DNA from 3 places in the Streptomyces sp. NPDC008313 genome. Region 1 is predicted to be linked to each of the others. Evidence: riboswitches for the same ligand, from Rfam matches in the RefSeq annotation. Region 1 holds a riboswitch; each other region holds the start of a gene.

Region 1 (6,557 bases):
CCGTCGTGTCCGGCCCGGCACAGGAGCGCGTCTCGCGGCCGCCGCCGCGCCCCCCGATCCGCCGTTCCCGGGTCTCGCTGTCGGCGTAGCCGGTGCGGGAACTTCGCCAGCCGTCCGCACGCTTGCATACAGTGGCAGGACCGGCAGGATTTCCGCAGTTTTCGCGATCGAGGGGACGTATATGCCCATGGGTCACACGGCCACAGCCGAGGCAGGCTCCGGCGGCCTGACAGCGACCGAGCACCGTCTGGCCAACGGCCTGCGCGTGGTGCTCTCCGAGGACCATCTGACCCCGGTCGCGGCGGTGTGCCTCTGGTACGACGTCGGCTCCCGCCACGAGGTGAAGGGGCGGACCGGGCTGGCCCACCTCTTCGAGCACCTGATGTTCCAGGGCTCGGCCCAGGTGAAGGGCAACGGCCACTTCGAACTGGTGCAGGGCGCGGGCGGCTCGCTGAACGGGACCACGAGCTTCGAGCGCACCAACTACTTCGAGACCATGCCCACCCACCAGCTGGAGCTCGCTCTCTGGCTGGAGGCCGACCGCATGGGCTCACTGCTCGTCGCGCTCGACGACGAGTCGATGGAGAACCAGCGGGACGTCGTCAAGAACGAGCGCCGCCAGCGCTACGACAACGTGCCCTACGGCACCGCCTTCGAGAAGCTGACCGCCCTCGCCTACCCGGAGGGCCACCCGTACCACCACACCCCCATCGGGTCCATGGCGGACCTGGACGCGGCCACCCTCGAGGACGCCCGCGCCTTCTTCCGCACCTACTACGCGCCGAACAACGCGGTCCTGTCCGTCGTCGGCGACATCGACCCGGCGCAGACGCTCGCCTGGATCGAGAAGTACTTCGGCTCCATCCCCGGGCACGACGGGAAGCCCGCACCGCGCGCCGGCTCCCTGCCGGACACGCTCGGCGGGCAGCTGCGCGAGGTCGTCGAGGAGGACGTCCCGGCGCGCGCCCTGATGGCCGCCTACCGGCTGCCCGAGGACGGCTCGCGCGCGTCCGACGCGGCCGACATCGCGCTCACCGTCCTCGGCGGCGGCGAGTCGTCCCGCCTCTACAACCGGCTCGTACGCCGCGACCGCACCGCCGTCGCGGCGGGCTTCGGGCTGCTGCGCCTCGCCGGAGCCCCCTCCCTGGGCTGGCTCGACGTGAAGACGTCCGGCGACGTCGAGGTCCCGGTCATCGAGGCCGCCGTCGACGAGGAGCTCGCCCGCTTCGCCGAGGAGGGCCCCACCGACGAGGAGATGGAGCGCGCGCAGGCCCAGCTGGAGCGCGAATGGCTGGACCGGCTGGGTACGGTTGCGGGCCGCGCCGACGAACTGTGCCGCTACGCCGTCCTGTTCGGCGACCCCCAGCTCGCCCTGACCGCCGTGCAGCGCGTCCTCGACATCACGGCGGAGGAGGTCCAAGAGGTCGCCGCCGCCCGCCTGCGCCCCGACAACCGCGCGGTGCTGGTCTACGAGCCGACCGCCGCGGAGGACGCCACCGGCCACGACGCCGGGACCACCGACAAGGACGAGGAGTCGGCGAAGTGAGCGAGCTCGCGACCATGGACCTCCACCCGCAGCCCCGGGCCGGCGACGCCAGGCCCTGGGCCTTCCCCGCGCCCGAGCGCGAAGCCCTCGCCAACGGCCTGACCGTCCTGCGCTGCCACCGCCCCGGCCAGCAGGTCGTCGCCGTGGAGATGATGCTGGACGCGCCGCTCGACGCCGAGCCCGCGGGCCTCGACGGCATCGCCACGATCATGGCCCGGGCGTTCTCCGAGGGCACCGACAAGCACACCGCCGAGGAGTTCGCCGCCGAGCTCGAGCGCTGCGGCGCCACCCTCGACGCGCACGCCGACCACCCCGGCGTGCGGCTGTCGCTCGAAGTCCCCGCGTCCCGGCTCGCCAAGGCGCTCGGCCTGGTCGCCGACGCCCTGCGCGCCCCGGCGTTCGACGACAGCGAGATCGAGCGGCTCGTCCGCAACCGGCTCGACGAGATCCCGCACGAGACGGCCAACCCCGCCCGCCGCGCCGCGAAGGAGCTCTTCAAGGAGCTGTTCCCCGTCACGGCCCGTATGTCGCGGCCGCGCCAGGGCACCGAGGAGACGGTCGCGGCCATCGACTCGGCGGCCGTGCGCGCCTTCTACGAGAAGCACGTCCGCCCCGCCACGGCCACCGCCGTCGTCGTCGGCGACCTCACCGGCATCGACCTGGGGGCGCTGCTCGCCGACACCCTCGGCTCCTGGACGGGTTCGTCCGCCGAACCCCGCCCGGTGCCCGCGGTGACCGCGGACGACACCGGCCGGGTCGTCATCGTGGACCGCCCCGGCGCCGTCCAGACCCAGCTGCTCATCGGCCGTGTCGGCGCCGACCGCCACGACCGCGTCTGGCCCGCCCAGGTGCTCGGCACGTACTGCCTGGGCGGCACCCTCACCTCGCGTCTGGACCGTGTCCTGCGCGAGGAGAAGGGATACACCTACGGCGTACGGGCGTTCGGCCAGGTGCTCCGCTCCGCCCCGGACGGCACGGGCGCCGCGCTGCTCGCCATCAGCGGATCCGTGGACACGCCCAACACGGGCCCCGCGCTCGACGACCTCTGGAAGGTCCTGCGCACCCTCGCCGCCGACGGTCTGACGGACGCCGAGCGCGACGTCGCCGTGCAGAACCTCGTGGGGGTGGCGCCGCTCAAGTTCGAGACGGCGGCAGCCGTCGCGGGCACGCTGGCGGACCAGGTCGAGCAGCACCTGCCCGACGACTACCAGTCGACGCTGTATCAGCAGCTCGCCGAGACGGGCACCGTGGAGGCCACCGCGGCCGCCGTCAACGCCTTCCCGGTGGACCGTCTGGTGACCGTCCTGGTGGGCGACGCCGTGCAGATCGCCGAGGTGGTGCGCGACCTCGGCATCGGCGAAGTGAGCGTCGTGCCCGCAGAGTAGAGGCGCCGGCACCGGCAGGGGCCCTGACGGCCGATGGGTCGTCAGGGCCCCTTCGCGTGGAACCGTTCGGCGCCCCGCCCCGGCCGTTTGTCCGTATTGGTAGGGAGGTTGACCATCTGCCCTGTGGCGTACGCTACAAAATCCGTGATCCGTTTGTTGTTCGAATGTGGTCGCGCTTAGCGTCGGTCCGGCTGTTCGTCAGGCAGTGCGCCGCGCCCGCGGCACCGGACAGTCATCGCCGAGTCCCCTATGGCGCGAGCCTGGGGAGCCGGGGACCCACCGCAGTCCCTGGGGTGAATCGGGCGCCCTCCCGCAGGGCACCCGTAGGAGACCTTCCTGCTCCGAACCCGTCAGCTAACCCGGTAGGCGAGAGGGAAGGAAAGGATCAGCCACTTCATGGCGTTCACCCGTGCCACCGGGAAACACCGTCGTCCGAGCCGGATGAGCCGCACCACCGCGAGCGCCGCCGGCGTCGCGGCGCTCACCACCACCGGTGTCATCGGAACCCTGGCCTCCCCGGCGCTCGCCGCCGCCCCGGCCTCGGTCGAGCAGACCGGACTGACGAAGGCCATCACCATCGGCGACTCGGTCGCCGACCAGGTCGGCGCGCAGGCCACCGCGCAGCAGCAGGCCGCAGAGGTCGCCGCCGCCGAGAAGGCGGCCGAGGAGGCCGCGTTCAAGAAGGCCGAGGAAGAGGTCAAGAAGGAGCGCGAGGCGAGGGTGCGTGCCGCCCGGGAGGCCGAGCGCAAGCGTCTCAACACCTTCGTCGCCCCGATCGCCGGCTCGTACGTCTCCACCGGCTACCAGAGCAGCAGCTCCCTGTGGTCCTCCGGCAGCCACACGGGCGTCGACTTCCACGCCGCCTCCGGCACGTCCGTGCACGCGGTCGGCTCGGGCACCGTCGTCGAGGCGGGCTGGGGCGGCGCCTACGGCAACAACGTCGTGATCAAGATGCACGACGGCACGTACACGCAGTACGGCCACCTGTCGTCCATCGGCGTCTCGGTCGGCCAGACGGTCACCCCCGGCCAGCAGATCGGCCTCTCCGGGGCGACCGGCAACACCACGGGACCGCACCTGCACTTCGAGGCCCGGACGACCGCGGAGTACGGCTCGGACATCGACCCCGTCGCGTACCTCCGCTCGCACGGCGTCCGCCTCTGAGACATCCGCGCGCATCGCGCTCCCCGAAGGCCCCGGCTCCCCGAGCCGGGGCCTTCGGCGTCCCGGTGGCCCGCCCTCCCGTACCCCGTCCCGTTCCTCGTTTCCCGTTTCGCCGTCCGCACGCCTTCCGTTCGCCTCTAGGGTTCCCCTCTCTTCGTGTCCGGAAAATATCCCCGGATTCCGGATCGCCGTCGGAAATGCGGCGCCGCTGCAATAACATCGGTGAGAACACGCCGCTCGCCGGCGTTTCACGGGGACGGAAAACGGAGGCCGGTCATGCGCATTCCCGCGCGCTCGGTATGCACGGCGATCCGGGACGACATCGTCTCCGGTGTCCACGAGCGCGGCGGCCGGCTCACCGAGGAACTGCTGGCCCGCCGCTACGGCGTCTCGCGGGTCCCGGTGCGCGAGGCGCTGCGGACCCTGGAGGCGGAGGGCTTCGTGGTCACCCGCCGGCACGCGGGCGCGTGCGTGGCCGAACCCACCGAGCAGGAGGCCGCCGACCTCCTGGAGATGCGGCTGCTGCTGGAGCCGCTCGGAGCCGCCCGCGCCGCCCAGCGCCGCACCGAGGCCCACCTCAAGGTGCTGCGCGGACTGGTCAGGCTCGGCCGGGAGCGTGCCCGCAGGGGCGACAGCGAGGATCTGCGCTCCCTGGGCGGCTGGTTCCACGAGACGCTCGCGCAGGCCTCCGGCAGCCCCGCGCTGACCTCGACCCTCGCGCAGCTGCGGCGCAAGATCGCCTGGATGTACGCGGTCGAGACGCCGGCCGATCCGGCGGAGTCCTGGACCGAGTACGGCTCGATCGTCGACGCCGTGGCGCGCGGGGACGGCGAGCGGGCCCGCGCGGTCACCGCCCTGCACACCGAGCGCGTCATGGCCACGCACCGGTTCCGCCTTTCCGGCGGGGGAGACCGGGAACGCGTGAGGACTTCGCAACATCCCGTACACACGACGGGCCCGCGGTATTAACAGAAGGGCTCTATACAAAGACTGGCGGCAAAGGCGGGCAGAACCGCGGTGGCGAAAAGGCGGAGGCGAAAAGGCGAAGGGGAAAGCCGGAGGTGAAAACCGGAGGCAAAGGCTCACGGCGGATATCGGCGGCGAAGAACGCGGCAGGCCGGCGAATTTCGCGGTGAACCTCTCCGCTGCCCGCACGCTGACGCACGCTGCTCGTGTGCTGCCACCCGCATCCGCTCGTCCAGCGCTCGCCCACCGCTCGCCCACCGGGCCGCCCGACACCAGGCACCGGACACCCGGCACCAGGCACCGGACACCCGGCACCAGGCACCGGACACCCGGCACCAGGCACCGGACACCCGGCACGGCACCCGGCATCAGGCATCAGGCACCCGGCACCCGGCACCGAACATGCGTGAGGGTCCGCCCGTAGTTCCGGGCGGACCCTCACGAAAGCGTTCCGGGGGAGGCGTGCCGAAGCGTGCTCCCGCCCCGGCCTGAACCGGCTCGGGCCGGGCTCAGACCGTTCAGACCGTCTCGGGCAGCTCGTCCAGTCCCTCGGCGACCAGCTTCGCCAGACGGTCGAGGGCGGCGTCCGCACCCTCGGCGTCGGAGGCGAGCACGATCTCCTCGCCGCCCTGGGCGCCCAGGCCGAGGACCGCGAGCATGGAGGCCGCGTTGACGGGGGTGCCGTCGGCCCTGGCGATCGTCACGGGGACGCCGGAGGCCGTGGTCGCCCGGACGAAGATGGAGGCGGGGCGGGCGTGGAGACCCTCGGCCCAGCCGACGTTGACGCGGCGCTCAGCCATGTGATGCTGCCCTTCAGGTGGCTCAAGTTGTCTAGACCAGTGTTCCATACCGTGAGGCGTGCCCGCGCGGGCCCGGCCGTCGCGGGCCGCTCGCCCCCACAGCCTGCCTCGCGCCGTTGCCGGACGCGAGCCGTACTCTGGGGCCCATGCAGACCTCGTCGGACCGGCACGAGTACCCCGCCCACTGGGAGGCCGACGTGGTGCTGCGCGACGGTGGCACCGCGCGCATCAGACCCATCACCGTCGACGACGCCGACCGCCTCGTGAGCTTCTACGGGCAGGTGTCGGCGGAGTCGAAGTACTACCGGTTCTTCGCGCCGTACCCGCGGCTGTCCGCCAAGGACGTCCACCGCTTCACGCACCACGACTTCGTCGACCGGGTGGGGCTCGCGGCCACGGTGGGCGGGGAGTTCATCGCCACCGTGCGCTACGACCGCATCAGCGCCGACGGCCGGCCCGCCTCCGCGCCCGCCGACGAGGCCGAGGTCGCCTTCCTCGTCCAGGACGCCCACCAGGGCCGCGGCGTCGCCTCCGCCCTGCTCGAACACATCGCGGCGGTGGCGCGCGAGCGGGGCATCCGCAGGTTCGCCGCCGAGGTGCTCCCCGCCAACAACAAGATGATCAAGGTCTTCACGGACGCCGGGTACCAGCAGAAGCGCAGCTTCGAGGACGGAGTCGTACGGCTGGAGTTCGACC
Region 2 (6,557 bases), on a different contig from region 1:
TGGTGGGCCTCGGCCTCGCCGTGCTGCCCGTGCCGCTGCTCATCGCGGCGTTCCGGTGGCTGGACCGGGTCGAACCGGGCCCCTGGCGCAACCTCGTCTTCTCCTTCGCCTGGGGCGCCTGCGCGGCCGCGCTCATAGCGATCGTCGCCAACAGCTTCGCGACCCGCTGGATCGCCACGGCCACCGCCGACCCGAGCGGCGCCGACACCCTGGGCGCGACCGTCATAGCGCCCGTGGTCGAGGAGTCCGCGAAGGCCGCCGCCGTCCTGCTCGTCTTCCTCTTCCGCAGACGGGACTTCACCGGGATCGTGGACGGCGTCGTCATAGCCGGGGTCACGGCCACCGGCTTCGCGTTCACCGAGAACATCCTCTACCTCGGCACCGCCTACGGCACCGACCAGCTCAGCGGCGAGCGCGGTCTCGCCTCCCTGACGGCGGCCACCTTCTTCGTCCGCGTGGTGATGTCGCCCTTCGCGCACCCGCTGTTCACCGTGCTCACCGGTATCGGCTTCGGCGTCGCGGCCCTGTCGGCGGAGCACCGGCACTGGCGCCGCGTCCTGCTGCCGCTGTCCGGGCTGCTCCTCGCGATGGGCATGCACGCCCTGTGGAACGGCTCGTCGTCCTTCGGGGAGTACGGGTTCTTCGCGGTGTACGCGGCGCTTATGGTGCCCGCGTTCGGGCTGCTGACCTGGCTCACCCTGTGGACGCGGCAGCGGGAGCTGCGGACCGTGCGCGCGGAGCTGCCCGCGTACTGTGCCGCGGGCTGGCTCGGCCCGCCCGAGCCGTACGTGCTCGGTTCCATGCGGGCCAGGCGGCTGGCCCGGGAGTACGCCGCGCACCACTTCGGCAAGCCCGCGGCCCGCGCCGTCGCCCAGTACGAGGCGTACGCGACGTCGCTGGCGTTCCTGCGGCACCGGGGGCGTACGGGACGCGCCGGCGCCGACTTCGTCGAACGGGAACGGGAGCTGCTGCACGAGCTGTGGCGCCGCCGCGACGTCGCCCGCCCGTCCCTCGCCTACGCGGCGCTCGCCGCGGCCCCGGCGGCCCCGGTGCGCCCGCCCTGGCCCGTCGTCCCGGCCCCGGTACCCGGACACGGCCCGGCGACGGCGTACCCGGCGTACAACCCGTATCCGGCGTCGTACAACCCGTACCCCGCGTACAACCCGTACCCGGGGCACGCCGCGCACACCGGTCACGTCCCCCTCGGCGCCTACGGGACGCGCCCCGCGTCCCAGCCGCCCCACGGGCCGTACGGCCCCCAGCACGCGCACAACCCGTATCGCACCTGAGGCGACACGGGCTGTGTGAGGTGCTGGCCGGGGCGAGAGGCCCGGGCCGGCGGTGGGTCAGGGGTTGAGGCCCTTGCTGTTCAGCCAGGCCAGCGGGTCGATCGCGGCGCCGCCGCCCGGGTGGACCTCCAGGTGGAGGTGGGGTCCGGTGACGTTGCCGGTGGCGCCGACGCGGCCGATGACGTCGCCCGTGGCGACCTTCTGCCCGGCGCTGACGCTGATCGACGACTGGTGGCAGAACCACAGCTCGGTGCCGTCGTCGAGGGTGAGGACCGTGCGGTAGCCGTACGCGCCGGACCAGCCGGCCTCGGTGACCGTGCCGCTGTGGATCGCCTTGATCGGCGTGCCCGTGGGGGCGGCGAAGTCCAGGCCGGTGTGGTGACCGGAGGACCACATGGAGCCGGAATCCCCGAAGTGCGAGGTCAGCGTGTACGAGGAGGTGGGCAGCGCGTAGTTCTTGGCGAGTTCGGCGAGGCGCTTGGCCTCGGCCTTCTCCTTGGCCTCCGCCTCCGCCTTCTTCTTCTCGGCGTCGGCCTTCTTCTCGGCCTCGTCCTTCTCCTTGGCGGCCTGCTCGGCGGCCGACTTCGCGGCAGCGGTCTCGGCTGCCTGCTGGGCCGCGCTGTCGACCTGGTCCTGCTGGGTCTCGGCCTGCTGCATGATGCGGGCGCGCAGGGCCTCACCGGCGTCCGTGGTGCCCTCTGCGGCGTCGGCGGTGGTCAGACCGGCGCCGGTGAGCGGCGTCGCGGAGTCCTCCGGCGCCTCGTCGGAGCCACCGGGCAGCAACGAGCCGACGGACGGCAGGTCCGGCATGGATATCGACACCGGCGGCTTGCCGGTCTGCGCGGTGGCCATGCCGCCCGCGCCGACTGCGGCGATGACGCCGACACCGAGGACGGTGGAGCTGCGGGCGAGCCCGCCTCCGCGCTGCTTGCTGACGCGGTGCCGGCCGCGGACGGGACGGATGGACTCCTCGGTGGGATTCCACTCCTCCCACGGTCCCTCGTCGGGGCCCCGGCCGTAGCCGAAGGTGTCGCGCTGCTTGTCGCTCGGCGCGAACGAGGTCTGCGGGGCAGGCGGGTTGGACGCCACGTGGGCGCGCTCCTTTCCTTCCTTCTCGCCTACCGGGTTAGCTGACGGGTTCGGAGCAGGAAGGTCTCCTACGCGCGTAAATCACCGTGCGGACACAGTGAAAGACGCTCGATTCACCCCAAGTTGGTGGTTCCCCGGTTCCCTCGCGGGATTCGGCGCGTGCGCACGGAGCCGCCTCTCGTGACGGCTGGGACGACCGCGCTGCGTTATCGAACGTTAATAGACGCGGGTGCAGTATTCCAAGCCGTTCCGGGTAATCATTCCCGTTCTTGGCCAGGACTTTCAGGTCAAGCACGGTCAAATTCGGGCGAGTTGACCGCACCCTCATGGAGAGTATCACCTGACGGTACGTCAAGCCGATATGCGGCGAGGCGCCGGGCGATCACGCGCCGTGACCGTCGGCCGACCGCGGGCGACGGAGCCCACCACGTCAAGACACGGAAGCCGGCGAACCGGAGCGGGCGAACCGGAGCGGGCGAACCGGAGGAGTGGATGTGCCGGAGCCGGCAGAACGGTCTCGGCGAGACGGGCCGAGGTCATCGCAGAAAAAACCTGAGGCCGGAACTCGATGAGTTCCGGCCTCAGGCCTTCAGTAGCGGGGACAGGATTTGAACCTGCGACCTCTGGGTTATGAGCCCAGCGAGCTACCGAGCTGCTCCACCCCGCGTCGGTAAGACCAGTGTACGCCATCCGGGAGGTCCCGCGCACACGCGTTTGCGCAGGCCGTCGGGGGTGCTACTCCAGGAGGTGCCGGTTCGGGGCCATGGCCTGCGCCTCGTACTCCGGGAGTACGACGACGACGGCGCCCTCCGCGGCGAGAATCCCGCTGCCGTCGGCGTCCTTGACGAAGGTGTCGGGCTCACGCCAGGCGGTCACGACCCGGCGCACCCCCGCGTCGAGGATCAGCCGGGCGCAGGGCGCGGGCCGGGAGGCGCGGCGGGCGCAGGGCTCCAGGCTGCTGTAGACGGTGGCGTCCGCCAGCCGCGGGTCACCGGGGGTGATCTTGGCCAGCGCGGCCTCCTCGGCGTGCGCCACCGGATCGCCGCCCTCCCGGGAGTGACCGCGGGCCAGCTCGGTGCCGTCCGCGGCGACGACCACCGCGCCCACGCTGAACGCGGTCTCGGAGGGCGGGCACAGCGCGGCGAGTTCACAGGCGAGCGCCAGCCAGCGCCGGTCGGCGGCGGCGTCGGCGCCCGCGGTCCCGGGTGCGGTGGGGACGTACCGCATGAGGACGATGTCGCCGACGGGCCGGGTCTCCAGCAGCCGCATCCGGCCGGGCGGATAGGCGCCGGGCCCGAACAGCCGGGGCGCGCCCGGCTGGCCGACGAAGATCGGAGCGAGCGCGAGGTGGAGCTCGTCGGCGAGGGCCTGCCGCATCAGCTGGGTGTGGACCCGGCCGCCGCCCTCGACCATGAGGCGCCGGACGCCGCGTACGTCCCCGAGGTGGTCGAGTACGGCCCGCCAGTCGAGCTCGGGGCCGAGCGCGACGACGTCCGCCGCGAGCCCGCGCAGCCGCTCGGCGCCCTTGTCGGTGGTGTAGACGGCCTTGTCGCCGCCGGTGTGCCAGAAGGGGGCGGCCGGGTCGAGGTCGCCGGACGCGGTGACCGCGACCTTCAGCGGGTACTCGGGGCGGCCGTCGGCGACTCTGGCGGCGCGCCGCTCGGGGGAGTTGACCAGAAGCCGGGGGTTGTCCGTGCGCAGGGTGCCGGCGCCGATCAGGATCGCGTCACTGGACGCCCGCACCTCGTCGACCCGGTCGAAGTCGGCCGGCCCCGACAGCAGCAGCCGCTCGGGGCCGGTGTCGTCCAGGAAGCCGTCCAGGGAGACGGCGGCGGACAGCAGGACGTACGGGCGGGGCATGGGGCGCACCCTCCAGCTCGGTGATTCAGCCCGGACAGCGGTCCGGCGGGTGAACCCACCTAAGCCGGTGGCCCGATGCCCCGTCCAGCTTCGCCGGGCCGGGCCCGGCGATCAGCGCACCGGTCGGCGCTTGGCTCGCCGGGAGACGCGCAGACCACTGACGAGCAGGGCGACCAGGAGCACCACGATGCCGATGAACAGCAGATAGAGGAGTCCTTTGACCGTGGCACCGATGATGCCCAGGATGATGGCCGCCAGCACGAGCAGCAGAAAGATCACCATCTCCGCGGAGCACCTCCATTCGTTGCCTTCGTGCCCTTCGGTCCGGAGGTCCGCTCAGCGGCGCGCGAGCTGCCGTCCGCCGTTGGGTCCCGGCTGATAGCTCATGCCGTAGTGGTGGAAGACGGCTTCCTCCTGCTCCGCGGGCAGCACGTCGTCCGTGCCGATCCACGGAGCCTTCTTCACCACGCCCTTCTCGTACGGGATCTTGACGTAGTCAGGTCCCAGGATCGCGTCGTCCACAGGGGCGAACACGAGGCGTTGACGCGTGGGAAGCCCCGTCCTCACGGTGACCATGGCGGGCTGGTCGGTGTCGGTGGCCACGTAGACCGCCTCGAGCGCGCCGATCTTGTTCCCCTTGGGGTCGACGACGTCGCAGTCCCGCCACTCTCGGATGTCGGCTGCCTGGATCATGTGCTGCTCCCTCTTGACCAGCCGGACAGATCCCGCCCCCGGACATCCCGTGTTCCCGCGCCGACGCGGGTGAAACGGCCACCGCACGAACCGCTTCCCGGCACGCCACCGCGCCGACCGCTCCCGGCATGGCCGAGGCAGCACCCGGGAACGACGAAGTGCCCGGGCCGACAGACGTCGGTCCGGGCACTTCTTCGCAGACCGGAGGGGGTACCCCTCGCCTGCTTCCCGTAGACCCTGTGGGACTCGAACCCACAACCAATGGATTAAAAGTCCACTGCTCTGCCAATTGAGCTAAGGGTCCACGCGGCGTCTGGCGCCGGTGCTTCCCCGAGCATAGCGGGACGTGGCCGGGGAGCCGATCGGGTATGGGCGGCCCGGCCACGCCGAATGGACGGGATGGTCAGGGATCGACCGGTTCCGGGGCGCCGGCGCGGGCCGCCTCGCGGGCGAGGGTGCGTTCGTGGTCGGGGTTGAGGAACCAGTGGCGGGCCGAGGCCAGCCACCAGGCGGCGGAGAAGCCGAGGACCACGAGGACGGCGACCGGGGCGTAGTTGAAGGTCTCCCAGGTGACCGGCGAGACCTGCGGCAGCATGAACAGCACGGTGATGACGCCGACCCAGGTGACCGCGACGACGCCGATCACCCGCGACCAGCGGCCCAGGTGCCAGGGGCCCCGCTCGAACGCCTCCCCCTTGCGCAGCCTCAGCAGGGTCGGGATCACGTAGGCGATGTAGAGGCCGATGACGGCGATGGAGGTGACGGCCGCGTACGCCGTCACGTTGATCAGATACGGCAGACCGAGCGCCAGGGCGCCGAGCGCGGCCAGCCAGACGGCCGCGACCGGAGTCCGCGTCCGGGGGTTCACGGTGTGCCAGACGTGCGAGTAGGGCAGCGCCCCGTCGCGTGAGAAGGCGTAGATCATCCGGCTGTTGGCGGTCACCGACGCCATCCCGCAGAAGAGTTGCGCGCCGATCACGACCAGCAGCAGCAGTTTGCCGGAGGTGGCGCCCAGCGCGTCGAGCAGGATCTGCGCGGGCGGCGCGCCCGTCGCCGAGCCCAGCGCGCCGTCGTACGACTGGATGGCGAAGGTGAAGCCGAGGAGCAGCACGAAGCCGGCGATCCACGACGTCCAGATGGAACGGACGATGCCCCGGGGCCCCGCCGTCGAGGCGTCGTGCGTCTCCTCGGTCATGTGGGCGGAGGCATCGTACCCGGTGAAGGTGTACTGCGCCATCAGCAGGCCGAGCAGCGCCACGTACAGCCCGCTGCCCCAGCCCGTGTTGTTGACGAACTCCGTGAAGACGAAGGACGCCGACTGATGGTGGTCGGGTACGAGGGCGAGCGCGCCGACGATGAGGGCGACCCCGACGACGTGCCACCAGACGCTGACGCCGTTGAGGAGGGCGACGATCCGGACCCCGAAGGTGTTCAGCAGTCCGTGCAGGACGAGGATGCCCGCGAACAGCAGGATCGTCCGGCCGGGTGTCACGTCGAAGCCGAACTGCAGGTTCAGGTACGCGCCCAGGAACGAGGCGGCGCCGAAGTCGATGCCGGCGGTCACCGCGACCTGCCCGAGCACGTTGAACCACCCGGTGAACCAGGCCCAGGCGGCGGCCGTGCGGG
Region 3 (6,557 bases), on a different contig from region 1:
GCACGGCAGCGATCAAGGAGTGGTGAGTCATGGACGGTCCCGGCGCACGTCATGTCCTGCCCGAGTTCACCGAGCGCACCGGCTCGGCGGCCCGGACGCTGGACCCGTACGCGAAACTGCTGGACGAGCGGATCGTGTTCCTCGGCACGCCGGTCGACGACACCGCGGCCAACGACGTGGTGGCCCAGTTCATGCACCTGGAGTACCTGGCGCCGGACCGCGACATCTCGCTCTACATCAACTCCCCCGGCGGCTCCCACGGCGCCATGACCGCGGTCTACGACACGATGCGGTTCGTCACCTGTGACGTGGAGACCGTCTGTCTGGGCCAGGCCGTCGCGGCCGCCGCCGTGCTGCTGGCCGCCGGCACCCCCGGCAAGCGGTCCGCGCTGCCCGGCGCGCGGGTACTGCTGCGCCAGCCCTCCCTCGCCGAGCCGGTGCGGGGGCAGGCGAGCGACCTGGCCGTGCGGGCGGACGAACTGACGCGCAACCGGCAGACGCTGGAGGAGATCCTCGTACGGCACACCGGCCGCGGCGCACGGCGGATCACCGCCGACATCGAGCGGGACCTGATCCTGGACGCGCCGGCGGCCGTGGCGTACGGCCTGGTGGACCGCGTGATCCCGAGCCGCGGGGCGACGGCCGCGCCGGGCGGGAGGTGAGGCGCCGGTGCTCCCTCCCGAACTCCCGCCGCTGCCCGCGCTCACCCGTGCGGAGGCCGAGCTGATCGACCGTTACCTCGACGTCGTCGACCTGCTGGGCCGGATCAACCCGGCTCGCCGCGAGGACACGTACGGGGGCCTGCGCGCCGCCCAGGCCCTGGTGGTGAAGGCGGCCGCGCTGCGTGACGCGCTGACGCTGATGCACCAGCGGGGCGAGAGCGAGGTGCACGCGCCGACACTGGCCAGGGCGCTGCGGGTCCTCGACGGCGAACGGCGGGCGGCTCGCGTCACCCTGCCGCCCGCCGGGAGGAGTTGACGAACCGCCACGCGGCACTTCCGCAGGTGTGGACGGGGCCGCCCGGACCCCGCCTCAAACGCACCAGACGGTGGACCCCCTGACGGCGTACCGGTCACTCCCCGGCCGCGCGCCAGAAGTTGCGCGACGCGCTGGGCCGAACGGCGTAGGAGGGGGTTTCGCCGCTGGTACGGAGGGTGTCGACCGCCTCAACACCTGTTCGACGAAGGGCCGTCCACCCGAACGGGTGAGTGGTGAGTAACGACACAAACCGCCGATTCAGCTCGGCATCGGGCACGTATGTGCGTCAAGATCCCTCCGACGACAAGCCCCCGCCACAGCGGCGGGGCGATCCGGGCGGACGCCGAGTCCTGCCGCCGCCCGGATGTCCGGTCGACAGGAGTGGATCGGCAGGAGTGGAGGACCCAGCACGACGGTCCGCCGGAGAGATCCGGGCGGTCCTTGGGGTGAAGCCGCAGCACGCGGCCGGGCAACTTCGCCAGCCCGAATCCGACAGGTCATCCTTCACAGGCGGCTGACGAAGGGTTGCGCATGACTGCGCTCAATCGTGTCCCGTCCCTGTTGACCCGGGCGGGTACCGCCTCGGTCCTGACCCTCGCCGCGGTGGGCGGCAGCCTCGTGGTCCCCGGTGCCGCGCCCGACGCCGAGGCGGCCACCCTGGCGGCCAAGGCGCTCAATGTCGCCGCGTCCAAGAAGGGCTCCCCGTACCAGTGGGGCGCCACCGGTCCGCGCCGGTTCGACTGCTCCGGCCTCACGCTCTACTCGTACAAGCGAGCGGGCAAGAAGCTGCCCCGCACGGCCGCGCAGCAGTACAACAAGACGCGCCACATCTCGGCCTCCTCCCGCAAGCGGGGCGACCTCGTGTTCTTCCACTCGGGCCGGAACGTGTACCACGTCGGCATCTACGCCGGGAAGGGCCGGATCTGGCACTCCCCCAAGACCGGGGACGTCGTGAAGCTGCAGAAGATCTGGACGAGGACCGTCTGGTACGGCCGCGTCCGCTGATCCGGGCCCGGTCCGCCCACCGGTCCGCCCACGAGGGCGGCGGCCCGTCGCCGCCGCCCTCGGGCAGGTCCTCGTGGGTCCTAGGACTCCTGGGGTGACGCCGTGGTCACCTGGGGGCCGGTGGCGACGGGCCGGGGCGCGTCCGGTGCCGGGCGCCCGGCCGGCGGGGGGTGGGAGGCCGTCACCGGGATCGGCTGCCCCGCGATCGTGGCGTGCGCGGTCTGCTGGACCGGTGCCGCCCAGGGCAGCTGGACCCAGATGGTCTTGCCCCCCTCGCGGGTGGGCCGCACGGTGAGTCTGCCGCCGCACTCGGCGGTCAGCCAGCGGATGATCACGAGTCCCCGGCCGTTGTCCTGCTGGACGGCGGCCGGCAGCCGCTTCGGCAGGCGGGGATGGCTGTCGGTGACACCCAGGCGCAGCCGGTCGTCGCGGTCGAGCAGGAGGTCGACCGTGAAGGTGGGCGACTGCCCGAGCGTGTGCTGGACGGCGTTGGTCGCGAGCTCGGACACGATCAGGCGTACGGTGTCGGCGGCTTCGGCGTCGGACGGCAGGCCCCATTCGGCGAGCACGTCCGTCACATAGGTGCGGGCCGCGGAGACCGAGGCGGGAGCGCTCGGCAGAGTGACGGATGCTTCCAGGTGGTCTGCCATGACGAGGTCGTCCCTTTCCCACGGGACCGGGGTCCGACAGGAACCGGTTGGTTCGAGTACGGTCCCGGACTGGTGCTTCGCGACAGACTGCCATCACCGCGGTGGTCCCGGTGGCGATCCACCGAGAAGTGCATATATCTGTCGCTCGAAGCGGTGAACTCTGCGACGGCAGACCGTATGCGGACGACCCAGGAGGAGTAAGGAGGGGCACCATGCAATACGGTCCCGCGGTGCGCCGCCGCAAGCTCGGTGCCGAACTCCGTGCCCTGCGCACCGGTTCGGGCCTCACCAGCGGAGAGGCCGCGCGCCTCGTCGGCTGGCACCAGTCGAAGGTGAGCCGCATCGAGACCGGGGCCAGCGGGGTGAAGCCGGACGACGTGCGCCGGCTGCTGGACGCGTACCGGGTCGAGGACCACGACCTGCGCGAACTGCTGGTGGTGCTGGCGGGCTCCGAGGACGGCGCCCGGCACAACTGGTGGCACGCCTACCGCGGTGTACTGCCCCCGGCGTACCGGGACTTCATCAGCCTGGAGTCGCAGGCCAGCGCGATGCGCACACTGGAGACCTCGGTGGTGCCCGGTCTGCTGCAGACGCCGGAGTACGCCCGCGCGGTGACGCGGGCCGCCGTGGGCGGGCTGGAGGACGCCCGCCTCGACACGCTCGTGGAGGTGCGGCTCGCCCGGCAGGACGTGCTGCGCGCCAGTCCGCCGCTCGCGCTGAGCGCCGTGCTGGACGAGGCGGTACTGCGCAGGGAGGTCGGCGGGCCCGGGGTGATGGAGCGTCAGCTTCGTCGGCTGCGGGAGGCGGCGGAACTGCCCCAAGTGCGGTTGCAGATCCTGCCGTTCGCCGCCGGGGAGCACATCGGGATCACCGGTCCTTTCGTTATCTTTTCATTTCCGAACACTACTGATCTCGATGTGGTTGTTCTCGACCACTTGACGAGTAGCCTCTACTTGGAGCGGAAAGAAGACCTTCAGGCCTACAGCGAGGCCTTCAACTCCCTTCAGATCCACGCCCTTTCGCCCGAGGAATCGTTGGATTACATCGCCGGTACAGTCGCCGGCGCGTAAGGAGGCACCCCCCTTGTCCGCATGGCCTCGACACGTACCCGTCAGTACGACCGTGCACTGCGCGCGCTGGCTGCGCAGCAGTCGCAGCACCGGAATGAACAACTGCGTCGAGACGGCCCGCCCGCTGTCCGGCCCCGGAACCGGACTGCTCGCCGTCCGCGACTCCAAGAATCCGGCAGGGCCCGCCCTGCTCTTCAGCCCCGACGCGTGGGAGGGATTCGTCGCCGCCCTCACCCCCTGACCCGCCGCAACGCGACGGGCACGGCCGGTGGGCGCTGCCGCGCCGCGGTGGCACCCGCCGGCCGTGCGCGCTATCGCGTCCCGGCGATCACCCGGACGGCCCGCTCGATCTGCTCGTCGGTGAGGTCCGCGCGGGCCGTCAGGCGCAGCCGTGAGATGCCGTCGGGCACGGACGGGGGCCGGAAACAGCCGACCGCGAGGCCCGCCTCGCGGCAGTCCGCCGCCCACCGCACGGCCCGCTCCGGGGACGGTGCCCGTACGGAGACCACGGCGGCGTCCGGCCTCACCGCCTCCAGACCCTCGGCCCTGAGGCGGGTGTGCAGTTCCGTCGCCACCGCGCGGGCCCGTCCGGCCCGGTGCGGTTCGCGGCGCAGCAGCCGCAGCGCGGCGAGGGCGGCCCCCGCGGCGGCGGGTGCGAGACCCGTGTCGAAGATGAAGGTGCGCGCCGCGTTGACCAGGTGCTCGATCACCGGGGCCGGCCCCAGGACCGCCCCGCCCTGACTGCCGAACGACTTGGAGAGCGTCACCGTCACGACGACGTCGGCGTCGCCGGCGAGTCCGGCCGCGGCCGGTGCGCCCCGCCCCCCGTCGCCGAGCACACCGAGCCCGTGCGCGTCGTCGACGATCAGCCCGGCGCCGTACTCCCGGCAGGCCGCTGCGAGTTCGCGCAGCGGCGCCGCGTCCCCGTCCACCGAGAAGACCGTGTCGGACACGGCGACGGCGGGCCCGTCGTGCGTGCCGAGCGCCTTGCGCACGGCGTCCGGGTCGGCGTGCGCGACGACCTGTGTGGCGCCCCGGGCGAGGCGGCACCCGTCGATCAGGGAGGCGTGGTTGCCCGCGTCCGAGACGATCAGCGAGCCGTGCGGCGCCAGCGCGGTGACGGCGGCGAGGTTGGCGGCGTAGCCCGAGGAGAAGACGAGGGCGGACTCGAAGCCGCAGAAACCGGCGAGTTCGCGTTCCAGTTCGGCGTGCAGTTCGGTGGTACCGGTGACGAGCCGGGAGCCGGTGGCGCCACCGCCCCAGCGGCGGGCCGCGTCGGCCGCCGCTCCGGTGATCTCGGGGTGGTGTGCGAGACCGAGGTAGTCGTTGCTCGCCAGATCGAGCAGCGGCGAGTGAGCGGGGCGCGGCCGCAGCGTCCGCACGAGCCCGGCCGCTCGACGGTGCCGCGCCTGTTCGTCGATCCATGCGAACGGCGATCCGGCCATACGAGCCCTCCGAGCCCTCGGCGTGGTCATTTTGTAGGCAGTCCACAGACCCTAGCCGCCGGGCCGACCGCCCAGGGTGTGGCAATACCCACACGTCGAAGCGTCTCCGTTGTGCAAACTCTCCTTGGCCGACAGCGGTCTCATAGGCAAGGATCGGGCCTCATGGACCTGCTGAACACGCTGGTGGACAAGGGGCTTCGGCGCGAACTGCCGACCCGTGACGAGGCACTCGCCGTTCTCGCCACCTCTGACGACGATCTGCTCGATGTGGTGGCCGCGGCCGGAAAGGTGCGCCGTCACTGGTTCGGCCGACGGGTGAAACTCAACTACCTCGTCAACCTCAAGTCGGGCCTGTGTCCGGAGGACTGCTCCTACTGCTCGCAGCGGCTCGGCTCCAAGGCCGACATCCTCAAGTACACCTGGCTGAAGCCCGACGAGGCCTCGCGGGCCGCGGCGGCGGGGCTGGCCGGAGGGGCGAAGCGGGTCTGTCTGGTGGCGAGCGGGCGCGGGCCCACGGACCGTGACGTGGACCGGGTGTCGGACACCATCAAGGCGATCAAGGACGGCAACGAGGGCGTCGAGGTGTGCGCCTGTCTCGGACTGCTCTCCGACGGCCAGGCCGAACGGCTGCGCGAGGCGGGTGCGGACGCGTACAACCACAACCTGAACACGTCCGAGGGGACGTACGGGGACATCACGACCACGCACACGTACGCCGATCGGGTGGAAACCGTGCAGAAGGCGCACGCGGCCGGGCTGTCCGCGTGCTCGGGGCTGATCGCCGGCATGGGCGAGAGCGACGAGGACCTCGTCGACGTCGTCTACTCGCTGCGCGGACTCGACCCCGACTCCGTGCCGGTCAACTTCCTGATCCCCTTCGAGGGCACCCCGCTCGCCAAGGAGTGGAACCTCACCCCGCAGCGCTGTCTGCGCATCCTGGCGATGGTCCGGTTCGTCTGCCCGGACGTCGAGGTCCGGATCGCTGGCGGCCGTGAGGTCCATCTGCGCACGATGCAGCCCCTCGCCCTGCACCTGGCCAACTCGATCTTCCTCGGCGACTACCTCACCAGCGAGGGCCAGGCGGGCCAGGCGGACCTGGAGATGATCGCCGACGCCGGCTTCGAGGTGGAGGGCGCGGGCGAGGTGACGCTGCCGGAGCACCGGGTCGCCGCTGGCGGGGGCTGCGGGTCGCACGAGAGCGCCGGGTGCGGGTCCCACGGGAGCGCCGGGTGCGGGTCGCACGACGGTGGCGCCGGGTGCGGGTCGCACGAGAGCGGCGGTGTCTGCGGGTCCGCGCCGGTGAGCGCGGCGGAGGAGAAGGCGTCCGAGGCGCGCACGGATCTCGTCGCGGTACGGCGCCGGGGCGCCGGCACGGACCTCGCGCCCAATGCCTGAGCCGATGCCGCTGG

The links. Region 1 has a riboswitch for cyclic di-AMP ahead of ACFY93_RS25815 (peptidoglycan DD-metalloendopeptidase family protein). Riboswitches for the same ligand answer to the same signal wherever they lie in the genome.
Region 2: it holds a riboswitch for cyclic di-AMP, as region 1 does, so the genes downstream of both, ACFY93_RS27940 (peptidoglycan DD-metalloendopeptidase family protein) here and ACFY93_RS25815 (peptidoglycan DD-metalloendopeptidase family protein) in region 1, are expected to answer to the same signal.
Region 3: it holds a riboswitch for cyclic di-AMP, as region 1 does, so the genes downstream of both, ACFY93_RS16690 (NlpC/P60 family protein) here and ACFY93_RS25815 (peptidoglycan DD-metalloendopeptidase family protein) in region 1, are expected to answer to the same signal.

What each region holds. Positions count from the first base shown of each region.
Region 1 covers NZ_JBIBFR010000021.1:63,758-70,314, forward strand. The annotation lists gene ACFY93_RS25805 (insulinase family protein) at 182-1,546, shown strand; gene ACFY93_RS25810 (insulinase family protein) at 1,543-2,931, shown strand; cyclic di-AMP (ydaO/yuaA leader) riboswitch at 3,158-3,315, shown strand; gene ACFY93_RS25815 (peptidoglycan DD-metalloendopeptidase family protein) at 3,328-4,095, shown strand; gene ACFY93_RS25820 (FCD domain-containing protein) at 4,372-5,064, shown strand; gene ACFY93_RS25825 (HPr family phosphocarrier protein) at 5,580-5,861, opposite strand; gene ACFY93_RS25830 (GNAT family N-acetyltransferase) at 6,008-6,557, shown strand, end outside.
Region 2 covers NZ_JBIBFR010000025.1:19,009-25,565, forward strand. The annotation lists gene ACFY93_RS27935 (PrsW family glutamic-type intramembrane protease) at 1-1,289, shown strand, start outside; gene ACFY93_RS27940 (peptidoglycan DD-metalloendopeptidase family protein) at 1,347-2,378, opposite strand; cyclic di-AMP (ydaO/yuaA leader) riboswitch at 2,390-2,546, opposite strand; tRNA gene ACFY93_RS27945 (tRNA-Met) at 2,972-3,045, opposite strand; gene ACFY93_RS27950 (dihydrofolate reductase family protein) at 3,114-4,238, opposite strand; gene ACFY93_RS27955 (hypothetical protein) at 4,350-4,520, opposite strand; gene ACFY93_RS27960 (PRC-barrel domain-containing protein) at 4,575-4,931, opposite strand; tRNA gene ACFY93_RS27965 (tRNA-Lys) at 5,163-5,235, opposite strand; gene ACFY93_RS27970 (amino acid permease) at 5,335-6,557, opposite strand, start outside.
Region 3 covers NZ_JBIBFR010000011.1:90,746-97,302, reverse strand. The annotation lists gene ACFY93_RS16700 (ATP-dependent Clp protease proteolytic subunit) at 30-662, shown strand; gene ACFY93_RS16695 (hypothetical protein) at 670-978, shown strand; cyclic di-AMP (ydaO/yuaA leader) riboswitch at 1,310-1,506, shown strand; gene ACFY93_RS16690 (NlpC/P60 family protein) at 1,510-1,983, shown strand; gene ACFY93_RS16685 (ATP-binding protein) at 2,064-2,633, opposite strand; gene ACFY93_RS16680 (Scr1 family TA system antitoxin-like transcriptional regulator) at 2,846-3,703, shown strand; gene ACFY93_RS16675 (DUF397 domain-containing protein) at 3,717-3,944, shown strand; gene ACFY93_RS16670 (aminotransferase class I/II-fold pyridoxal phosphate-dependent enzyme) at 4,015-5,148, opposite strand; gene bioB (biotin synthase BioB) at 5,311-6,543, shown strand; gene ACFY93_RS16660 (adenosylmethionine--8-amino-7-oxononanoate transaminase) at 6,536-6,557, shown strand, end outside.